DNA from 2 places in the Pseudomonas sp. PGPR N4 genome. Region 2 is predicted to be linked to the other one. Evidence: riboswitches for the same ligand, from Rfam matches in the RefSeq annotation. Region 2 holds a riboswitch; the other holds the start of a gene.
The links. A riboswitch is a leader RNA that binds a small molecule or an ion and turns the genes downstream of it on or off. The one in region 2 is predicted to bind thiamine pyrophosphate.
Positions count from the first base shown of each region.

Region 1: another riboswitch for thiamine pyrophosphate. It lies ahead of thiC (phosphomethylpyrimidine synthase ThiC); the one in region 2 lies ahead of AC58X1_RS05380 (TenA family protein).

Region 1 is NZ_JCAUKV010000002.1:191,861-196,068, reverse strand. Features, by position in the region: gene waaA (lipid IV(A) 3-deoxy-D-manno-octulosonic acid transferase) at 1-305, shown strand, start outside; gene AC58X1_RS10550 (TolC family outer membrane protein) at 350-1,786, opposite strand; TPP riboswitch at 1,943-2,049, shown strand; gene thiC (phosphomethylpyrimidine synthase ThiC) at 2,205-4,091, shown strand.
Region 2 is NZ_JCAUKV010000001.1:1,201,754-1,205,961, forward strand. Features, by position in the region: gene AC58X1_RS05370 (TonB-dependent receptor domain-containing protein) at 1-1,063, opposite strand, end outside; gene tenA (thiaminase II) at 1,226-1,885, opposite strand; gene AC58X1_RS05380 (TenA family protein) at 1,887-2,534, opposite strand; TPP riboswitch at 2,613-2,728, opposite strand; gene AC58X1_RS05385 (WYL domain-containing transcriptional regulator) at 2,859-3,398, shown strand; gene AC58X1_RS05390 (alkyl/aryl-sulfatase) at 3,682-4,208, shown strand, end outside.

The DNA of each region.
Region 1 (4,208 bases), on a different contig from region 2:
TCGCCTTCGTTGGCGGCAGCCTGGTGCCAACAGGCGGGCACAACCCGCTGGAGCCGGCCGCGCTGGCCTTGCCGGTGATCAGCGGCCCACACGTGTTCAACTTTCTCGATATCAGCGCAATGCTGAAAGATGCCGGCGCGTTGCACTCAGTTGACGACAGCCAGGCATTGGCCGCCGCCGTGCAGCGGCTGGTCGAGTTGCCGCAGGACGCCAAGCGCATGGGCGAAGCGGGCAGGGCGGTGATGCAGGCCAACCAGGGCGCGTTGCAGCGCTTGCTGGATGGCCTGGCTCGGCTGCTGGGCTAGCGATAGATCGCGGCGCCGAGCGAGCCCGGCGCCGCAGTCGCAGATCAGGGCCGGCGTTCGAAGTTCTTCGCCGCCGCTGCTGCCAGATCCGGCGGCAGGAAGTCCTTGTCCGGGTTGTAATCGGCTTTCAGATAACGGCCCAGGTCGGACAGGTCCTGCGGGCTCAAGGTGCCGGCCGCCTGCTTCAGGCGCAGGTTATCCAGAATGTAGTCGTAGCGGCTGTTGTTGTAGTCACGCACCGAGGTGTACAGCTGGCGCTGCGCATCGAGCACATCGACGATGTTGCGGGTGCCGACCTGATAACCGATTTCGGTCGCCTCCAGCGCACTCTGGTTGGAGATGATCGACTGCTTGCGCGCCTGCACCTGTTCAACGTCGGTATTCACCGCGCGGTGCAGGTTGCGGGTGTTTTCCACCACCTGGCGGCGCAGGCTTTCGCGCTGCTGCTCGCTCTGGCTCAAGCGCTGATAGGCCTCGCGAACTTGCGAGCTTGTCAGGCCGCCGCTGTACAGCGGGATGTTCAACTGCAGGCCGATGCTGGTCTGTTCGACGTCGCCGCCGTAGCGCACGCCGGGCTGCGGTGCCGGGTTGGAAAAGCCCAGCGCATCGTTGTCACCCTTCTGGTAACGCGCCACCGCGTCGACCGTCGGGGCATGGCCGGCCTTGCGCTGGCGCAAGGTTTCTTCGGCGGCATCGACAGCGTAGTTGGTCGCCTGCAGGTTGAGGTTCTGCCGTGCGGCGGTCTCGACCCAGGCCTTGGCATCGTTGGGCATCGGCACCTGGATCGGCAGGCTGTGGACCACGCCCTGCAACGAGCCATAGTCGCGGTTGGTCAGCGTTACCAATGCCTCGAAGGCATCTGCTACCTGGCGTTCGGCGATGATCCGGTTGGCCCGCGCCGTGTCGTAGCTGGCCTGCGACTGGAGCACGTCGGTCTTGTCCGACAGGCCGACGTCAAAGCGCTCGTTGGACTGATCCAGCTGGCGCTTGAGGGCGGCTTCCTCGGCTTTGGTCGAGGCCAGATTGTCTTGTGCGCGCAGTACCGAGAAATAGTTCTCGGCGGTCTGCAGAATCAGGTTCTGCTCGTTGGCCGACAGCTCCAGCGCCGCCTGCTCGTTGACCGCTTCGGCGGCTTGCAACTGGAACCAGCGATCGGCGCGGAAGATCGGCTGCGACAGGGTCGCGCTCCACGAATTGCCGCTGCGATTGGAGGTGATCGCCGGCTCGTCGAGCTTGGTGCGGGTGTTCATCATTTCGGCACCCGCCGACAGGTTCGGCAGCAGCCCGGCGCGGGCCTGCGGCACGATTTCGCGGCGTGCGCCATAGTCGGCGCGGGCAGCGGCAAGGTCGGCGTTGTTGCTGGCCGCTTCCTGATAGACGCTGATCAGGTCGGTCTTCACCGGCGCGGGCAGGTCAGCCGCCCAGACCACTCCGTTGGACGCACAAGACACGGCAACCGCCAGTGAAAGTTTGCGCAGCATAGGGCAATCCTTGTACGAGTTTTAATTACTGAACCGTTGAGTATCGGTGCGCCAGTGTAAGGCTGCGCACGGCCGGCAACAATCGCTGATTGGCGCCTTTGATCGCCGCGCTGCAAGCACCCTTGGCTTTGCGCGCAACTCCAGTCTAGACTGCGCATGTTCTTGTCGGGGTGCCTTGATGCAAAGGCTGAGATCGGAAGTTTCCGGATCCCGTTGAACCTGATCAGGTTAGCGCCTGCGTAGGGAACAAGATTTCTCGCTTTCCCGGCGAGTCTCTTGTGTCAGGTCCGGGATTTGTCGAGCAGCGCAGCCGCGCATTGGCATTCCAGGTATCCGGCACTGCACCCATCAAGGGTGTGTCCGCGTCATTCAGGTTCTCCCCGACATTCCGCCGCTAGGAAGCTGTCTGGAGCCTGTGATGAGCAAACAAGAAAAAGCGATCAACCTCAGCGAATCGGCGCAAGTCGATCAGCAGTCTGTGCAACCCTTCACCCGTTCGCGCAAAGTGTATGTCCAGGGTTCGCGCCCGGATATCCGTGTCCCCATGCGCGAAATCAGCCTGGATGACACCCCTACCGACTTTGGCGGCGAAGCCAATGCGCCGGTGCTGGTGTACGACACCTCGGGCCCGTATACCGACCCTGCTGTCAGCATCGATGTGCGCAAGGGCCTGGGCGATGTCCGCTCGGCCTGGATCGACGCGCGGGGCGACACCGAACGCCTGGAGGGCCTGAGCTCGAACTTCGGCCAGCAGCGCCTGAGCGATGCCGAACTGACCAAGCTGCGCTTTGCCCACGTGCGCAATCCGCGCCGGGCCAAGGCCGGCGCCAACGTTACGCAGATGCACTACGCGCGGCAGGGCATCATTACTGCCGAGATGGAATACGTCGCCATCCGCGAAAACATGAAGCTGCAAGAGGCCCGCGCTGCCGGCCTGCTTGAGCAGCAGCACGCCGGCCACAGCTTCGGCGCCAGCGTGCCCAAGGAAATCACCGCAGAGTTCGTTCGCGACGAAATCGCCCGTGGTCGCGCGATCATCCCGGCCAACATCAACCACACCGAACTCGAACCGATGATCATCGGCCGTAACTTCCTAGTGAAGATCAACGGCAACATCGGCAACAGCGCGCTGGGGTCGTCCATCGAAGAAGAAGTGGCCAAGCTGACCTGGGGCATCCGCTGGGGTTCGGACACGGTCATGGACCTCTCCACCGGCAAGCACATCCATGAAACCCGCGAGTGGATCATCCGCAACTCGCCGGTGCCGATCGGCACCGTGCCGATTTACCAAGCGTTGGAAAAGGTCGGCGGCGTTGCCGAAGACCTGACCTGGGAGCTGTTCCGCGACACCTTGATCGAGCAGGCCGAGCAGGGCGTGGACTACTTCACCATCCATGCCGGCGTGCTCCTGCGCTACGTGCCACTGACCGCCAAGCGCGTCACCGGCATTGTCAGCCGTGGTGGTTCGATCATGGCCAAGTGGTGCCTGGCGCATCACCAGGAGAACTTCCTCTACACTCATTTCGATGAAATCTGCGAAATCATGAAGGCCTATGACGTCAGCTTCTCGCTCGGCGACGGCCTGCGTCCGGGCTCGATTGCCGATGCCAACGACGCCGCCCAGTTCGGTGAGCTGGAGACCCTGGGCGAACTGACCAAGATCGCCTGGAAGCACGACGTGCAGTGCATGATCGAAGGTCCCGGCCATGTGCCGATGCAGTTGATCAAGGAGAACATGGACAAGCAGCTGGAATGCTGCGACGAGGCGCCGTTCTACACCCTCGGCCCGCTGACCACCGACATCGCGCCGGGCTACGACCACATCACCTCGGGGATCGGTGCGGCGATGATCGGCTGGTTTGGCTGCGCCATGCTCTGCTATGTCACGCCCAAGGAACACCTCGGCCTGCCGAACAAGGATGACGTCAAGACCGGCATCATCACCTACAAGATCGCCGCCCACGCCGCCGACCTTGCCAAGGGCCACCCCGGCGCGCAGATCCGCGACAACGCGCTGTCCAAGGCGCGCTTCGAGTTCCGCTGGCAGGACCAGTTCAACCTTGGCCTGGACCCGGACACCGCCCGTGCCTACCACGACGAGACCCTGCCCAAGGAGTCGGCCAAGGTCGCTCACTTCTGTTCGATGTGCGGGCCGAAGTTCTGCTCCATGAAGATCACCCAGGAAGTGCGCGAGTACGCTGCCAATCAGCGTATCGAGGCGGTCGACATGTCGGTCGAGGAGGGCATGCGCGAGCAGTCCGAGCGCTTCCGTCAGACCGGCAGCCAGCTGTACCAGAAGGTGTGATGCAACTGGGGCTGCTTTGCAGCCCTTCGCGGGTAAACCCGCTCCCACAGGTTTAGGCGGCGCTGCAAAACCTTGTGGGAGCGGGTTTACCCGCGAACGAGCGCGAAGCCCTCGCAT
Region 2 (4,208 bases):
CGGTGACCTGGTTTTCCTGCCATTGCAGGCCAACCGTGCTGACGTTGTAGGTGGTCGGCACGACCAGCTTGGCGTCGAGCACGCGGTTGCGGATTTCAGGCTTGCGCCCGTAGATGTCGGTCTGGTCTGGCGTGGCCTTGCCTTCGCGGCTGGTGGTTTCCTGATAGAGGGCGACGTCTGAGGTGGCCCAGCCCCAGCGACCCTGGTGCGACAGCGACCAGTGATCACGGTTGTTCTCTTGCTCGCGGGTGGCCCAGTTGGCACTGACGCCATCACCGTTTTTCAGGCGCGTAACGCCGGCTTCGAGAAGGATGTCGTGGTCGATCGTGGGCGTGAAGGCCAGGCGCGTGGTCAGGTCGCGGTGATCGGCCTTGCTGTGGCCGTTGGTCTGTTCCAGGTCAGCATCGGCCTGGCGGTCCAGGTAGCGGCCCCACACTTGCAGGCCAAGCAGGTCTTCCTTGAGCGGACCGCTCAAGTAGAAAGTGGTTTGCCCGGCGTCGCCCTCTGCGCTGTGCTTACGCGCCGAATAGTCATAACCGATCGAGCCGCCCCACTCGGGCGAGACCTTGCGGGTAATGACGTTGATCACCCCCCCGATAGCGTCCGAGCCATACAGCGACGACATCGGCCCGCGCACCACCTCAATCCGCTCGATGGCGGCTGCCGGCGGGACAAAGCTCTGCTCGTAACCGGCGTTGCCGTTGACCCGTGATTCACGGGCGCTCTGGCGTTTGCCATCGACCAGAATCAAGGTGTAGTCGCCCGGCATGCCGCGCATCGAGATGTCGCTTTCGTTGGCGCCGCCGTTGACGGTGACACCCTCGACATCACGCACTGCGTCACCGAGGTCGCGGTACGACTTGCGACGCAGGTCTTCGCCGTCGATCACGGTGATCGACGCGGGCGCGTCCTCAACCCGCTGCTCGAAGCCCGAGGCAGTCACAACCACATCTTCAAGGGTCAATGGGACGGGTTCTGGAGGGTTTGTCTGCGCGTGCGCGGCACCCGCCAGAAATACGGCCAACGTGGAGGAACGGCTGAAAATACGACGTGGTGCGCGCATGCAAGTGACCTGTGGATTCTGCTGTAAAAGAGAATCCTAATCAGATGCATTGGCGCAAATGGGACAAAGTGTGACAGCCGCTGTCGACGACCGCGACGCCAAAGGCAGCGTCGAGGTACCACAGCTATGCCTGCAGGCACCTCAAGCACGCTGACCAGCCGATTATTCGGCAGCCTGCAATCCCATCTGCCAGAAGTCCGCCTCAAGCCGTGAGGCCTGGGCAAAGATCGCCGCCAGCTCGGTGAAACGTGACTCGGTCATGCTCCGCGCGGCCAGCTCGTCCAGGTGCTTGCGGGCAGACGCCGCCACGTCTTGATAGGCCTCACCGGCATACTCGCCGATCCATTCGCGGTACGGATGCTGGTTCAGATCACCGATTGAGCCGGCCAGGCGCTGGCCGATTTCGGCGTAGCCGATCACGCACGGTGCCAGCGCAACGTGCAGTTCAAGCAGGTCGCCGGCGGCGCCGCAGTCAAGCACATAGCGGGTATAGGCCACGGTCGCCTGATGCTCGGGGGCAGCTTGAATGTCGGCTTGCGACAAGCCCCAGCGGGCGCACAGGCGCAGGTGCAGTTCAGTCTCGTCAAGAATCGCCGCAAGCCCGGCCTGCGCGGCGCGGATGTCACTTGGCAGGCGACTCTTGTAGGCGGCCAGCGCCCAGGCGCGGGCGAACTGGATCAGGAACAGGTAGTCCTGCACCAGATACTCGCGAAACGCCGCCTGACTGAGGGTGCCCGTCTGCATCTGCTGCAGGAAGTCATGCTCGACGTAGCTCGCCCATTGCGGCGCAGCGGCGGCCTTGAGCCGATCAAAAATATCCATGTCAGACCTCGCCATCGTATACGGCATCGAAGAAGGCCAGTTCCAGTGCGACTGTGCGCAGGTAGAAGTCGCGGCTGAGCTCGGCCTCCTTTGGCCCGACGCGGTCAAGTTCAGCTTGCAGGAACGCGACAAAATCCTCGAAGAACGGGTTGTCATGCAAGGTGATCCACTCAGCGTGGACGAAATGCTCGGGCAGTGGCTGCGGCGCCTTCTGCGCCCAGTCCAGGTACAACCCCTCGGCCACATTCAGCACCGCCAGCGCTGCCGCATAGGAGCGGCTTGCCGCCGCCTCGGCCATGATCGCCTTGAAGCCTGCGGTGGGCGCACTGTCGGCAGGCTCGTCGCGCTGCGCCGGGCTTACATCGAGGGCCTGGAATGCACGCAGGAAATAGGTGTTTTCGTCACTCGAGATCATCCCGGCAAAACGGCCCAGACGCAGGCGCGCTTCAAAGGTATCGGCTGTGGCAATAGCCGCACCGAGCAAGGTCAGAAAGCTGTCGAGAAAGCGATGGTCCTGAACCAGGTAGCGGACCATGACCGGATCCGCCAGGGAACCATCACATAGCTGTCGCACGAAGCGGTGGCCAACGGCAGCCGACCAGGTCGGTTCGCTCTGCTCGCGCAAATAATGGGTAAAACGTTCGCTCATGCTGCTGTCCTCTGAGAGGTGGCAGCGAGGCCAGGCGGGTGGTGCATGGTGCGGCCTCGCAGTGAGGCCGGCGCAAAGGCAGGTCGGCTGTCCCATCCCTTCGCCGGCATGATCCGGATCAGGTGCTAAGGGTCACCGCGCTGCATCTTGCCAGCGGTTTCTCAGCCCGTCTCCGGGCTCCCCTTGGTAGCGCTCAGGTATACCGCAGACGCAGGCCACTTGTCACGGCACGTTGGCTGCACGCCCAGCAAAAGGTATGCTAGGCGAACATAGCCAATTGCCACCACTAGAGCCGTGCAGTGATCGCGCGCCAAGGAACCCGCTTTGCCCAGCAACCCCACGCGCCAGACCATCGCCCGCCAGTGGCAGTTGCTCAAACTGCTGCCTGACCGCCACCCGGGCATGAGTTCCAATCAGTTGCAGCAGGCCCTGCACCAGGTCGGCCATGGCACCAGCAAGCGCACGGTCGAGCGTGATCTGAACGAGCTGACCGAGCTGTTTCCGGTGCGCTGCAACAGCAAGGGCACCCCATATGGCTGGTACTGGCAGGCCGAGCTCAGCACCGAGCTGCTGCAGCCGCCGCAGCCCAGCGATCGTTGCATGGCGCAACCGATCACCTTGCGGGCCTGGGTGACGCCGGGGCTGGCACGGCAGTTGGCGGCGCAGCCGCTGTCGGACGACATGTTGCTGGAGCCGCTTGCCGAAGGCGACGCCAGGTTGGTGGCCACGGTTGCCTATGACCAGGCCCTTTTGAGCTGGCTGCTGGCGCATGCCGGCTCGATCAAGGTGAGTGCCCCGGACAGCGTGCGTGAGGCTCTGCTCGAAAGGCTGCATCAAGCACTGCTGTTGCACGAAAGCGGCTAAGTCAGCGCTGCGAGTACGCTCGCAAGCATCCTGGATCTGCGATTAACGCCGCACAAATCATTGGCGCCAGCGCTAAACGTCACCGGAAACGGCGGCGAGTTAAGTCAACTTGATAGACTGACTTGTCGTCGGGGTTGGGTTTCCAGCGCTGAACAACACGGCGCATCGTTTTAGGGCTGCTCAGCAGCCCTAAAACTCACAGCCACAGCGTTACCACCTGCCCAAACCTCCTTGCCATAGGCTACTGTTCCCCCTTGCGCGTCGTTCAAGCCAAGGAATCCCTATGCCGCATCGCCTGTTACTGCCGCTATTGCTGCTGTGCCCGCTCGCCTCTGCCGCCGATGCACCGCAAAAAGACGCCACCAGCTTCACCCGCCAAAGCAATCAACAATGGTTGCAGCGCCTCCCCTTCAACGACCGCGCCGATTTCGACGCCGCTCAGCGCGGCTTGATCGAGCGCTTCGATGGCCGCATCGACAATGCCGACAGCCAACCGGTGTGGGACCTGCAGCGCTACGCCTTCATCAACGGTGAAGCGCCTGCCACCGTCAACCCAAGCCTGTGGCGCCAAGCCCAACTGAACGCCATCGCTGGCCTGTTCCAGGTCACCGAGGGCATCTATCAGGTACGTGGTCTGGACCTCGCCAACATGACCCTGGTCGAAGGCGACAGCGGCCTGATCGTGATCGACCCGCTGCATTCAGTAGAAACCGCCCGCGCTGCCATGGAGCTGTACTTCAAACATCGCCCGCGCAAGCCTGTGCTGGCGGTGATCTACAGCAACCCGCAGGTGAGCAGCTATGGTGGCGT